3 regions of the Neobacillus sp. NPDC058068 genome follow, and region 1 is predicted to be linked to each of the others. Evidence: predicted binding sites of a transcription regulator. Region 1 holds the regulator's gene; each other region holds the start of a gene.

Evidence for each region. Region 1 encodes Rex, which represses fermentation and respiration genes when NADH is low (regulators of the CRP and FNR family bind a similar motif). Its sites were predicted from a motif close to TTGTGAAATATTTCACAA; they were not measured.
Region 2: a site for Rex is predicted at 3,090-3,107, ahead of hcp (hydroxylamine reductase). Genes of this name have one in related genera too.
Region 3: a site for Rex is predicted at 2,627-2,644, ahead of ACFVSW_RS09525 (TIGR04190 family B12-binding domain/radical SAM domain protein). Genes of this name have one in related genera too.

Annotation. Positions count from the first base shown of each region.
Region 1 is NZ_JBHVSI010000018.1:4,142-8,938, forward strand. It holds gene ACFVSW_RS19900 (ABC-F family ATP-binding cassette domain-containing protein) at 1-1,348, opposite strand, end outside; gene moaC (cyclic pyranopterin monophosphate synthase MoaC) at 1,515-2,009, shown strand; gene ACFVSW_RS19910 (redox-sensing transcriptional repressor Rex) at 2,038-2,691, shown strand; gene ACFVSW_RS19915 (YhbD family protein) at 2,806-3,429, shown strand; gene ACFVSW_RS19920 (polymer-forming cytoskeletal protein) at 3,442-4,164, shown strand; gene ACFVSW_RS19925 (cytoplasmic protein) at 4,180-4,797, shown strand, end outside.
Region 2 is NZ_JBHVSI010000024.1:59,394-64,190, reverse strand. It holds gene ACFVSW_RS23415 (DEAD/DEAH box helicase) at 1-789, opposite strand, end outside; gene ACFVSW_RS23410 (Crp/Fnr family transcriptional regulator) at 997-1,695, shown strand; gene hcp (hydroxylamine reductase) at 1,731-3,029, opposite strand; gene ACFVSW_RS23400 (Hsp20/alpha crystallin family protein) at 3,200-3,703, shown strand; gene ACFVSW_RS23395 (YppG family protein) at 3,923-4,474, opposite strand; gene ACFVSW_RS23390 (YppF family protein) at 4,664-4,797, shown strand, end outside.
Region 3 is NZ_JBHVSI010000006.1:218,037-222,833, reverse strand. It holds gene ACFVSW_RS09530 (carboxymuconolactone decarboxylase family protein) at 141-584, shown strand; gene ACFVSW_RS09525 (TIGR04190 family B12-binding domain/radical SAM domain protein) at 773-2,581, opposite strand; gene ybaK (Cys-tRNA(Pro) deacylase) at 2,862-3,338, shown strand; gene ACFVSW_RS09515 (PRK06851 family protein) at 3,432-4,535, shown strand; gene ACFVSW_RS09510 (hypothetical protein) at 4,581-4,736, opposite strand.

The sequences.
Region 1 (4,797 bases):
CACCGCCGCTTAAGGTAGAAACTATCTTCAGCACATCATCGCCGGAAAATAAGAAATTACCGAGAACCGTCCGGATTTCCTTTTCATTTTTAAGCGGATAATCATCCCAGAGCTCATTCAACACGCGCTTATTGGAGGTTAACTCGGCCTGTTCCTGGTCGTAATACCCAATCGCAAGGTTTGTTCCATATTGAATCGTTCCGGCAAGCGCGGGCAATCGATTGATAATCGTTTTTAACAGTGTTGATTTGCCGATTCCGTTTGGTCCGACAAGGGCAATGCTTTCCCCTTTATAGGCACGGAAGTTGATGTCCTCAGAAATTTTTTCATTGCCGTAACCGACAGCAAGCGAATCCACTGCCAAAACATCATTTCCGCTTTGTTTCTCGATTTCAAACGAGAAGGTAGCGGACTTTTCACCACCTAATGGACGGTCGATAATTTCCATCTTCTCGAGCTTTTTCCGGCGGCTTTGTGCTCGTTTAGTCGTCGAGGCCCGTGCTAAGTTCCGCTGGATAAAGTCCTGAAGATCAGCAACCTCCTGCTGCTGTTTTTCGTAAACCTTCATATCGCGCTCATAATTGGCGGCTTTTTGGTCAAGGTAAGAACTATAGTTGCCCGTAAACCTTTGAATTTGTTTGCGGGATACTTCGTAAACTTGAGTGACTACTTTATCTAAAAAATATCGGTCATGTGAGACAATTAAAATGGCGCCATCGTAACTCTGTAAATATTGCTCAAGCCATGAAAGAGTATCGATGTCGAGATGATTGGTCGGCTCGTCCAAAATTAAGATATCAGGTTTTGTTAATAGTAATTTTCCTAAAGCAAGGCGGGTTTTCTGTCCGCCGCTTAAACTTGAAATCGCAAGCGCGCTTTCGTGGAAACTTAACCCATGGAGCACGGAGCGAATATCTGCTTCGTATTGATAGCCGCCAGTCTCCTTAAATTTCACCTGAAGCTGGTCATATTCCTTAAGAACACGTTCATATCTTTCATTGTCTTCAAACACACCGGGGTCAGCCATCTGTTCCTCAAGCCTGCGAAGCGACTTTTCCATCAATTGAAGCGGTTCGAAGACAGTCAACATTTCTTCCCAAATGGACAAATTCGATTCTAATCCGGTATTTTGCGCTAAATAACCAATGGTTACTTCTTTTGGTTTGATTATATCTCCGCCATCATGTGACAAGTGTCCGGCAATGATCTTTAAAAGCGTCGATTTGCCTGCACCATTGCGGCCAACAAGCGCCACCCGGTCTCGCGTTTGTAATTCTAGCTTAATATTCGATAAAATAAGGTCAGCACCATAATATTTTTGTAGTTGATTGACCTGCAGTAAAATCATTTTCATTCACCTCTTACATACAAATAGTGTACCGTATAACTAGAGTGTCGGCAATAAAGGGCTTTAAGAGCGGGTTTCCTTCAACGAAAAAAATGTTTGAACTAGTTCAAAGTTTCACACACATAATAGGAAAAATAGTGTATGATTTGAGAGGAGGATTTTTTATATGGCAGATTTTACACATTTTAATGAGGAAGGCAGAGCGAAAATGGTCGACGTAAGTGATAAACCAGAAACTGCACGGACCGCTCTGGCACATTCCAGCATAACTGTTAGTAAAGAGATTTATGAAAAGATAACCAATAATGAAATGAAAAAGGGCGATGTGTTAGCTGTGGCCCAGGTAGCAGCTGTTATGGCGGCCAAAAAAACATGGGATCTGATTCCAATGTGTCACCCGATTCCGCTAACAGGAGTGAACATTTCTTTCTCATGGGAAGCGGATCAGAAAGAGAACTATCACCTGCAAATTGCGGCAGCAGTCAAAACAAAAGGGAACACAGGTGTGGAAATGGAAGCGTTAACAGCAGCCGCAGCTTGTGCCTTAACCGTTTATGATATGTGTAAAGCAGTGGACAAAGGGATGGTCATCGGACCGACCTATTTAGTCGAGAAAACGGGCGGTAAAAACGGGGATTATAAACGAACCGATGAAATTTAACTAAATCATTCAAGGGGTGTGGGAGATTATGGGTAATGAAACAATGAAAATACCACAGGCGACAGCAAAACGGCTGCCCCTCTACTATCGATTTTTAAAAAACCTTCATTCTTCCGGTAAACAAAGGGTTTCTTCAGCAGAACTGAGCGAAGCAGTGAAAGTGGACTCGGCAACCATTCGCAGGGATTTTTCCTATTTTGGTGCCTTAGGCAAAAAGGGCTACGGTTATAACGTCAATTATTTATTAACCTTCTTCCGCAAAACCTTAGATCAAGATGAACTAACAAAGGTGGCCTTAATTGGGGTCGGTAATCTTGGTACTGCCTTTTTAAACTATAATTTTTTAAAAAACAATAACACAAAAATAGAATTTGCCTTTGATGTCGATCCGAATAAAATGGGAACGAAGATTCGTGAGGTACCGGTCTACCATCTTGATGAATTGGAGAACGTCCTAGCCAATGAAAATATATCGGTAGCGATTCTAACCGTTCCCGCGCAGGTCGCTCAGCAGATTACCGATCGACTTGTGAAGGCTGATGTGAAAGGGATATTAAATTTTACGCCAGCACGGTTAAATGTTCCTCCTTCCATTCGGGTCCACCATATCGATTTAGCAGTAGAGCTGCAATCATTAATTTACTTTTTAAAGCACTATCCGACCGCAGAGCTAGAAGAATAATATGTTTAAGGGTTTTTCACGAGCATAAACTTGTGGAAAGCCCTTTTTTATTTTTCCCGCTTTACATGCGTAACAGTGTTATGTTACATTATAAAACAGAAAGGGGTTTTCAACATGAGCGAGGAGTTAATTTCTAAGAAGGATTTATTAGATCTAGCAGGGATTTCGTACGGACAGCTGTATCGGTGGAAGCGGAAGGATTTGATTCCTGAAGAATGGTTTATTCGAAAATCGACATTTACCGGTCAGGAAACCTTTTTTCCAAAAGAAAAGATTTTAGATAGAATCGATAAAATCCAAACGATGAAGGAAAATCTTTCGTTAGATGAACTGGCCGATATGTTTTCGCCGAATATTAGTGATTTGCAATTGGAAAAGGATGATTTAATCAAACGTAACATTGTTTCTGCTGCAGTGATGAATTTTTACCTAGAGAATGATAAGAGCGGTCTTACATTTCATTTTCCAAGAATTCTTGAAGTATATGTGTTAGAAAAGCTGCTTCAGTCGGGTGAAATTAATTTGGATGAGGGGAAAATGGTCTTACAAGTATTAAAGGATAATGCGCCACTTATCAAACAAAAAAGCTGTGAATTGGTGATTGCCCGAAAGCTTGGGGTATCTTCGTGCCTATTATTAATTAATGCAGAAGCCGTTCATTTTGAACCGGGAACGAAAATGGTAGTGTCACTGTCACTAATGACTTGTATGGAAGAGATTAAGTCGAAATTATTATAAAGGAGAATGGCAATGGAATTAAAGAATAGAGGAGATTTGGTCATTAATGGGGTTGGGGCATCTAATGGCGGGAAATTCCAGCTTGTTACATTGAATGGACATGGAACGGTTAACAGTGATTTAGAGTGTAGTGACTTTGAATGCAATGGTTCAGGTACGGTCAAAGGCGATGTGAAAGCAAATACAGCTAAAATAAGTGGAAATGCGAGTTTTAAAGGAACGATCGATAGCCAACAGGTTACGGTGGAAGGAACAGCAAAAATTGAGAAAAACCTGTATGCGAAACATCTCTATGTTTCAGGCAAAGCCTCTGTTGGCGGCAAAGTTAAAAGTGAGGAAATAAACTGTCATGGGATTTTATCGGTGGGTGAAGATTGTGAAGCTGAAATTTTTAAAGGAAAATATCGCTTTACGATTGGCGGCCTGTTAAATGCTGATCAAGTTGATGTTGAGATATACGGAGAATGTAAGGCGAAAGAAATTGGCGGACAGACGATAACCGTAAAACAACATAAAGGGTCGTTCATCGGCACGTTATTCAAGCCCTTTTTTAAAACGCAACTGGAAACGGACTTAATTGAAGGGGACATTATTGAACTTGAAAATACGATCGCAAAAGTGGTCCGCGGCAATCAGGTAAAGATTGGACCTAATTGTCAAATTGGCGCAGTTGAATACACGGAAGAATATTCACAGGATAGAAATGCCGTAGTTGGTGAGTCAAAAAAGGTTTAAGAGGAGGAGAAGGTAATGGGAAAAAGCGAAAATCTAATTATTAATGGATCGGGAAGCTATCCTGGGGGCCATTACGATAAAGTCAGCATTAGAGGAGAAGGGACAATTGTAAATGATGTTGATTGTTCCGATTTCCATGTTTACGGAACAAGTGAAGCGGTCGAAAATGCTACTGTTGGCTCCGTGAAAATTATTGGTGAGGCAGAATTTAAAGGGAATATGGAGGCTGACCAAACACTTGTCATGGGGACGATGAAGGTTGGCGGCCATGCCCTTTTGAAAAAAATGAAGATTCTCGGATTGCTCGAAGTCGGCGAAAGACTTAGTGGAGATGATGCGACCATTAAAGGGAGTATTGCGGTTAATGGCGATGTGGAATATGAGACGTTCGATTCTAGCGGCGGTTTTGAAATCACAGGACTTTTAACCGCCGAAACGATTAAAGTTTCATTAAGATTTGGGGAGAGTCGTGCTGAGGAAATTGGCGGCGGGAAAATCACGGTGAAAAGGAAGAAGAATTCACTGCTTTCGTTTGGAAAAGAGACGGGATTCCTTACTGCTAAAGTAATTGAAGGGGACGACATCTACCTTGAAAATACAAAGGCAGATACCGTTCGCGGCAAAATGGTCAAA
Region 2 (4,797 bases), on a different contig from region 1:
ATAAAAGAGAAAATGCTTCGTCCCGCTCGGGGAACCGTTGTTATCAATTAAGCTCATAGTCTCTTCTGTTAAGTTTTGCGCCAGCTCTAATGGATTGGCAATCGTCGCCGATGTACAAATAAAAATAGGGTTGCTTCCATAATAGCGGCAAATACGTTTCAATCTTCTAATAACATTAGCTACATGGCTTCCAAATACTCCCCGATACGTGTGCAGCTCGTCAATAACGACAAATTTAAGATTTTCAAATAACGATACCCATTTCGTATGATGCGGCAAAATGGCCGAATGGAGCATATCTGGGTTGGTAATAACCACATGCCCTGCCTTCCTTACCTTTTGGCGGATATTTGCCGGTGTATCTCCATCATAGGTGTAGCTGTTAATATCAGCACCGGCTGCTTGAATAATTTCATTGATTTCACTCTTCTGATCCTGTGCCAATGCTTTTGTCGGGAACATATAAAGGGCTCTTGCATTTGGATTCGCTAGAATCGTTTGCAATACTGGAAGATTATAGCACAGTGTTTTACCAGAAGCCGTCGGGGTTACCGCAACGATACTTCTAGCATCCATAATCTGTTCATAAGCAGACCTTTGGTGGGAATAAAGCTGTTCAATTCCCCTGCTCTCAAGCGCTTTTCTTAAAACCGGATGTAAGTCTTCAGGCAATGGAACCAATTGTGCCGCTTTCTCTTCTATTGTCTGCCAGGTAACGATATTTTCTTTAAATTCATCATTTATTTTTAATTCCGCCAGTATGTCCGGCAAGTTTTTTCTTATCTTCATCGTCCTCACCTCAATACCTCTATTCTAGCGAATGAACGTTCGCAATAAAAGCAAAATACAAAATTTTTTCTTCCAATTCGACCGGTATCATTTTCCATGAACATGAGAAAACATCTTTCGGCTCTTAATACTTTCAATTATAAATAAACTATTGAAAGATTTTTTGTTACAATAGATAGTAACTGAAAATAATTTGAAGGTGATAGAATGAGGATAGGAGAAATTAAGAGGGTACTTTCTGATTTCACTCTTTTTCGCGAATTAAATGATTTTGAATTATCAAAGATTACCGATATTGCGATCGCAAGGGATTGGAAAAAGCAAAGTCACGTTTTCCTCCAAGGCGACCCGCTTGAAAACGTCTATTTTATTTATGATGGGAAAATCAAAATTTACAAAAGTGACGTCAATGGCAAAGAGCAGATTGTCGCCATCATGAAAAAGGGTGAGATGTTTCCACATGTCGGCTTTTTCAGAAAAGGTGACTATCCTGCCTATGCAGAGGTTCTCGAACCATCCAAGCTGATTGCTGTGCCGATTTCCCAATTCGAAACGATCCTAATAGAAAATCCTGAGCTATGTATTAAGGTGTTTAAGGTACTTGGCGAGAAAATCGTCGATTTGCAAAACCGGCTGGAGGAACAAATTCTTAATAATACCTATGAACAAATTATTAAATTACTAATCCGGATTGCGCAGAAACACGGTGGGGAACAAGACGATGGGACCATTCTTCTAAAGTCCGAATTTACCAACAAGGATCTAGCCAATATGATTGGCACGACAAGGGAAACCATTAGCCGGACATTAACAAAAATGAAAAAGGAACAACTAATTGAAGTAGATGATGAAGGAAACATGATTGTCGATGTTGAGATTCTTATGGAAGAAATCAATCTTATCTAAATAAAACCGCAGCAACAAGGCTGCGGTTCTTTAACCTATTTCACAGATAATTGGAGCATTTCTTCCATATCTTCTTTTGCTGTACCAATCAATTTTAAATTAAATGTTTCTTGGAGGACTTGTATTACTCCTTCCGAGATAAATTCAGGCGGTTTTGGCCCAATACGGATATCCTTGATTCCTAAGCTGAACAGCCCGAGCAGAATCGCTACTGCTTTTTGCTCAAACCAAGACAAAACAATACTAACTGGAAGTTCATTCACTTCACAGCCAAATGCATCCGCTAGCGCCATCGCAATTTTCACAGTTGAGCCGGAATTGTTGCACTGGCCTAAGTCGATATATCGAGGAATCTCTGTTCCCGGAACTACACCGTAGTCAACGTCATTGAAGCGGAATTTTCCGCAGGACGTTGTCAAAATTACCGTTTCTGGCGGTAATGATGTAGCGAGTTCACGATAGTAATCACCGCCATGTCCAGGTGCGTCACATCCTGCAATGACAAAGAACCGTTTTATTTTCCCAGCCTTAACAGCTTCAATAACTTCCTGTGCAATCCCTAGAACGGTTTCATGATGGAAGCCTGTTAACAATGTTTCAGCAGAATCGATTGCCGCTTCAGGAAGCTCTAATGCCCTGTCAATTAACGGGCTAAAATCATCATTGATAATTTTTTCCACGTTTTCAAGCCCTGCCACCTCGTATGTAAACATTCTGTCCGCATACGTTCCTTTGATTGGCATTACGCAATTCGTTGTTGCTAGAATCGCCCCTGGGAATTTTTCAAAAAGACGACGTTGATCATACCAAGCTTTTCCGATATTGCCTTTAAGATGAGAATATTTTTTTAATGCCGGATAGCCATGTGCAGGAAGCATTTCAGAATGAGTATAAATATTTATTCCTTTACCTTCAGTTTGCTTCAATAATTCCTCTAAGGCAAACAAATTATGCCCTGTAACGACGATACATTTGCCTTCAATTTTATTTTGACTAACACGAATAGGCTCAGGAATACCTAATCGCTTTGTATGGGCCTCGTCGAGCATTCCCATTACCCTGACAGCTGCCTGCCCTACTTTCATCGCCATGTCGATATGTTCTTGAACATTGAAATTGGAGTTCGTTAATGTCAAATAAAGAGCTTCATGTGTTGTAGCATCAACAAAGCTGTCTGTAATCCCTAGCTGATTAGCATGTGTGCGATAGGCCGCAATCCCTTTTAAGCCAAAAATAATTGTGTCTTGTAAACTTGCAATTGTTTCATTTTTACCACAAACCCCCATGATTGTACATCCACCTGATGGGGTTTGTTCACATTGATAACAGAACATAAAGTTTCCTCGCCTTCGCTTATATTACCGCTAAAGCATACTAATCTTAGCAACTAATTAATGTGATATATGTCACAATGAAACAAATTGTAATAAATCGTTCAAAAAGTTATTGCAATGATATGACGGCACCTACCTAGTTCTATCGGCATAGGATATGGAGTGAAATAATGGAAAGAGAGGGAATGTTAATGTCATCCATGACTCCAAATGAGAAAAATAACCCTAAAAAGCCGTTGCCTGAACCTTTTCGTGAATTGGTGAAATCAATGAACGATTTCTTCACGGATAAACCAGTCCGTGGATTTTTACAATCGATTGATGATTTTTTCAATACACCATTTCCCGCTGCATCCGGTTTTCCTGTAAATACAGTAGAAACTGGGAATGAACATATTATTACGGCTGAGCTTCCCGGTGTTAAAAGAGAACAAATTCATTTAAAAATTACCGGGAATTATTTAACCATATCTGTTGAAAATAATGAGTTAGAAACAGAGGAAGACAACCACAATCAAGTTTTTCGGAGCAAGTTTTTTAGGCAGCAATCATCAAGAACGATTTCCCTTCCCCATACGATTAATGATAAAAAGGTAAAGGCCTCTTACCGAGATGGTTTATTACAAATTCGCATCCCGCAAGAAAAAGGCAAAATTATTGAAATTGAGGAATAGTAAGAAAAGCGCAAGCGCCCTGGTCAGCGGCGTATGGCCTGGAGCGCTCCAACCGAGATAAAGGAAACACGAAGAGCGTTAGCGATTCGATGTTGACTTATCGTAGGGCGGAGAGCGAAGGGCACTAGCCGCTAGGGCGCTGGAGCTGGACAATTCTCAAAGTTCATTGATATAAATTCTAATCAAAAAAGACGGCTATAACGATAGCCGTCTTTTCCTTTATACTTTGAAGATTCCCCCAAATCCTTTGACAAGTGAGGAGACTTGCGTTACAGCATTCATCATTGTCCCTGCGGTATTGACCATTTTATTCACATCCACTTTCCCATCCTGTGACTTGAATGAATTCATAAATGATTGCATGCCGCCGGGTTGTTTTGGCATGTTAATTTGTTTTGGGTAAGGATTCATCATTGGATACCCATTCATTGGCATGTAAGATTGATGATTAGCTTTGTCATCCTTTGGTGCAAGTGGATTGTGGAATAAAAATTGTGAATCCTTTTGCATGTAAGACTGGTTATTGTTGACCATATTTTTGGGGTTAAATCCCGGGTTAAAGTTCTGTCCATGGTGATGGTATTGCGGGTAGTAGGAATTTTGTTGTTGGTAAGCCATCCAATCATAATTTTGCGGCTGAGTTTGATAAGGATGCGGCTGATTGCGATTTAATGGCTGCTGACTCCCATGGTACCCCATTGGAACTTGGTGCATCATTTGCCCCGAGTATCCATAATTTACGTAGTTATTTGGTCTTCTATTACCAAACATGGGCAAACATCTCCTCTGTATTCTCTATTACACATTATGAAGGGAAGAAATGAATGGTGATTATTTTGAAACTTCTTTCTTCAGTGTCTAATTAAGGGGAATCTTGTCTAAAGTTTAAATATTTTAAAAACTAAGCTTTTCCATTATTTCGTGTTACGATGGAAAAAATGATGAAGGAGGAGCTATTTTATGGATATTCGTGAATTAAAAAGCAAATTTATTCAAAGTCGGGATTACAATACAGATGATGTTAACGCACTAATGGATTTTGCTAAGAAAGCTTATATTCAAAACGAAATTAGCATTAATGAATATCGCCAGCT
Region 3 (4,797 bases), on a different contig from region 1:
AGTGAAGAAAATATCTTTCATAAGTGTATCTTTGAAATAAAGTTGAACCGCATTGACCGAAGCAATTCCTTTATAAAAATGGTACAGATGTTCTTGTAAGGGTATAATAGTCTTATACTAAATCAAGGAGGTCTTGCTTTATGAGCCAAAGAGTTTCTTATTATGAAATTGCATCTGATGGTATGAAAATTATGATGGATATGGAGAAATACACAAAAACGACAGCAATCGAACGAAAACTTCGTGAGCTTATTAAAATTCGTGTTTCTCAAATTAACGGCTGTGCATATTGTTTGAATATGCATACAGCAGATGCTCGAAAAATGGGTGAAACAGAACAAAGAATATACTGTGTTAGTGCTTGGCAAGAGTGTGAATTCTATACAGAAGCAGAAAAAATAGCTTTAGAGTTGGCAGAGCATGTGACATTAATCCCGACAAAACGTGTTCCAGATGAGCTTTATCAACGAGTACGTGAACACTATGATGAGAAACAGTATGTTGACCTTGTTCTAATAATTAATCAAATTAACAGTTGGAATAGAATTTCTATTGCAATGGGAAATAGAGCCACTGAAAAATAATTACTCTAAATAAAGGGCCGTATAATGAAGAAACTAAAGCTTGATTTTCCAGTATTAAAGCGGGAAATTAGGCTTTTTTATATTTGAATTTCCTTAACATTGTAAATTTCAAGACGTTCTCTTAAAAAACAAAAGACCAGTGAATACTGGTCTGGAATGTTAATGGCCAACCTGCGTGTTTTAATTGATTACATTTTCATCTTTCTTTGTTCAGGTTCAAGCTGGAATTGCTGGCGCCGTTTTGGGCTTAGCCAATGCCTGAATTTATTCATGTAATCCTCGTAAAGCTGCTCAATTCCGACTAAGGCAAGCGAGAAGAAATTGGCATAATTCTTTTGGACTTCCCACTTTAATTCGTTTTTCCCACAGATGCTGTATTTATTTAATTCTTCAATTTCCTGTTGAATTTTTGCTAATTCCCCCACCTGCTGATCCTCAGGAAGTGAGAGCAGGTAATCAATTTTTTCGATATATTCCATCGACTTTTCAATTTTCACTTTAATGTCTTCATAGCCGGTTTGATCGATGAGATGATATTTTAATTTAAACTCATTTAGCTTTAGGGCGGCTACATAGGTTGAATTAACAATATCATCCCGGGTCATATCCTTAGTTTCATAGCTAAGCATATGCTTCCACGATGGCTGGGTGATCGCCGTGCGGTGGTCCTCCAAGGTGTGGCAGAGTTTTTTATAGCCATGGATTTCCGGATGTTCAAAGGCAGGGCTTGCCGGGTCAAGGAACGGTGCGAGCGGTGCCACAAAGTAAAAAATCCTTGAATCCTGCTGACAGGCTAGATGAATCGTTTCGCAGAAATCAATGTTTTCAACAGCACTTTTGTAGGTCTGTCCGGGAATTCCGACCATGAAGAACAAGTCAATTTTTTTACAACCGTTCTTTAAGGCAAAATTAAGCGTATCGATGACTTTTTGATTGGTACAGCTGAACTTCCCATTATAGCGCCTGATGTTTTCATCATGGGTTTCAAGGGTAATTTCAATGCTATATTTTGGGACACTATCATTCATTTGTTTGAAAAATTCCTCATCCGCATATTGGAATAATTCGAACACGATTTCATTTTTAAGATTCAGTTTTTTAAGCTTGCTGAAAAACTCATTGACATATTCACGGCCGCCCTGCCTTAAATCATGAAGAATGAAAATTGGCGCCCGGCTGAAGCGGGAAATAAATTGAATATCTTCGACAAGCTTCTTCGGCGACCGTAAAGCGAGCGAATTGCGGTTGCAGTTTTGGTCATAGGCCTCCCGGGAACCGCCGCAGATCAGACAGTTTTGCGTACAGCCGCGCGCTGTAAGTAAAGCGGTGTTCGGATATTGCAGCCAGCCATTATAGGGGATTGGGTCAAGGAAGTTACGATATTTAAACACGGAACGAATCGTATAGCGATAGCCGGGAACGTCGATATCATCCAAATCCTTTGGCACATATGTAATCGGATTGTAGCCGCATTCGCTGCCTTTTTTCCAGGTTAAATTAGGGATGTCGGCATAATGGGTATTTCCCGCTTCAAGTTTATTCATCAGCAGGAGCATCAGCTTTTCCGTTGAGTCGCCGCGCATAACGAAATCGATACACGGGTATTCAATTAATTCCTTATGATAGTACGTTGCCGACAAGCCCCCGAAGATGATCGGTGTTTCAGGATGGATTGCTTTCACAATTTTTGCTAGTTCAATACTGCCATGGGCATGCGGGAGCCAATGGAGGTCGATGCCGAATGCTTTCGTTTGGATTTTCCTTAGTTTTTTCTCCACATCAAATGTTTCACTCATCAGCATCCGGTTGGCGATATTGATGATCTTCACCCGCAGCCCGTAGCGCTCCAAATAGTCAGCAATACTTGTCAGTCCGATGGGATACATTTCAAAAACTGGCGATGACGGCACCACATCGCTTATCGGACCGGCCAGCAGGGAGTTTTTTCGAAAGTCATAAACACTCGGCGCATGCAGCAGAACTAAATCGTATTTCATCTTAACCACCTCAAATTGTTTTCTATGTATTTTTGTAAAAATAATTTGTGAATAAATTCACATTATTGTTTATAAATCTATTGGATAATTTTAGTTTACTATATTAGTGGTTTCATAGAGTGACAAAAGGGTGACAAAATTTGGGTGATTTTGTGTATGGTGGAAAGTAAACTTGGAAAAGTAGAAAGTAAACTAATGAATCACGATAAAAAAACATGGAAATTTTGCTAAAATAAAGACAAAAAGGCTTTTTTATAAAAAGTTAAAAAGGATGATCAAAATGGCACAGGCGAAAACAAATGCAATGCGCATTTTGGATGCGAAGAAGGTCAGCTATTGTATGCTGACATATGACAACAAAGATGGAAAAATTGATGGTGTTTCGGTGGCGGGGAAGATTGGCCGCGACGTAAACGAAGTATATAAAACGCTTGTCGCACAAGGCGTGAGCAAAAATATCTATGTCTTTGTTATTCCAGTTGCTGCCGAATTGGATTTAAAAAAGGCCGCCAAAGCAGCTGCTGAAAAGAAGGTCGAAATGATTTTCGTAAAGGATATCCAAAAATGGACCGGCTATATCCGCGGCGGTTGTTCCCCGATTGGGATGAAAAAGGAATATCAGACCTTCCTCGATGAAAGCTGCTCGCTCCTTGATTTAATCGTTGTCAGTGCTGGAAAAATCGGCGTTCAAATCGTGCTGGCGCCGGAGGATTTAAAAGAAATAACAAAAGCAGAAATCGTCGAGTTGAGAAAGTGAAATTTTAATATAGGCACTCACCTATAGACGGCATAAGCATAAGATAGTGTGAAATTAACCTTATGTTTATGATGAAAAAGGGAGTGTTGATGAGTGGCAGGAAAAATTAAAAATTATTTTGCCGGCGGTAATACAGCTAGAGGGTTCCATAATCTGTACGATTCCAACCTCCAGGGACTTGATCGCTTATTTATTCTAAAAGGCGGTCCAGGAACAGGTAAATCCTCACTAATGAAGAAAATTGGCCATGAATGGATTGAAAAAGGCTATAATGTTGAATTTCTGCATTGTTCATCTGATAATAATTCGATTGATGGCGTGTTAATCCCCGCTTTGAAGGTAGGAATCGTTGATGGTACTGCGCCGCATGTGATTGAACCGAAAGCACCAGGGGCCGTTGAGGAATACATTAATCTTGGCGAGGCCTGGAATGCAAGGGCGCTTGCCGTTCAAAAGAAACCAATCCAGCAGCTGACAGATAAGAATAGTCAATTGTTCCAGAAGGCGTACGCGACCTTTAAAGAAGCATTGGAAATTCATGATGACTGGGAAAAAATTTATATTAACAGCATGGACTTTAACAAGGCAGACCAATTGACAAGAAAGCTAATTGACACCTTTTTTGGAAAAATGAAGTTGAATAAGGTTGCGGATGTCCGCCATCGGTTCTTAGGGGCCGCAACACCAAAGGGTGCCGTTGATTTTGTTCCGAATTTGACGGAAGAGATTCAAAAACGCTATTTCATTAAAGGACGCCCCGGAACTGGGAAATCAACGATGTTAAAAAAATTGGCTGCTGCCGCTGAAGAGCGCGGTGTCGATGTCGAAGTATACCATTGCGGCTTTGACCCGCATAGCCTGGATATGCTTATTTTCCGGGAACTCGGTGTGGCTATTTTTGATAGTACGGCCCCGCATGAATATTTCCCGAGCAGGGATGGCGATGAAATCATCGATATGTACGAAATTTTGATTGACCCGGGAACGGATGATCTTTTTGCCGAGATTATTAGTAAAATAGCGGCGAAATATAAAAGCAAAATGACGGAGGCAACCAGCTATCTTGCAAAGGCAAAAGAGCTCCATGATGAGCTTGAAGCGATTTATATTGCGGCGATGGATTTTTCTGTTGTTGAAGGGATTCAGGGCAAAATTGCTGAGGAAATCAAGGAACTGGCGGGTGCAAACGGTCAATAACCGTTCATTCATAAAAGAGGTGCCGGTAAAATGCCGGCACCCCCTTTATTGTGGATTCGTTTTGCTTTTCTGGGCTTTCGTGTTGCGTTTATTGCCCTTGCTGTTATCGCCGCTGACAAACTCAGCAGCAAATTCCGCCTCAGCGTTTCCTGCTTGCGGGGAGTTTTGATTACGGCTGCCTTTGTTAAACTTTTTCGTCATCTTGCTTCCCTCCTTTTTAACTAATTTTTAGTTTGGCATCGGTACAGCTGTTTATGCGTGA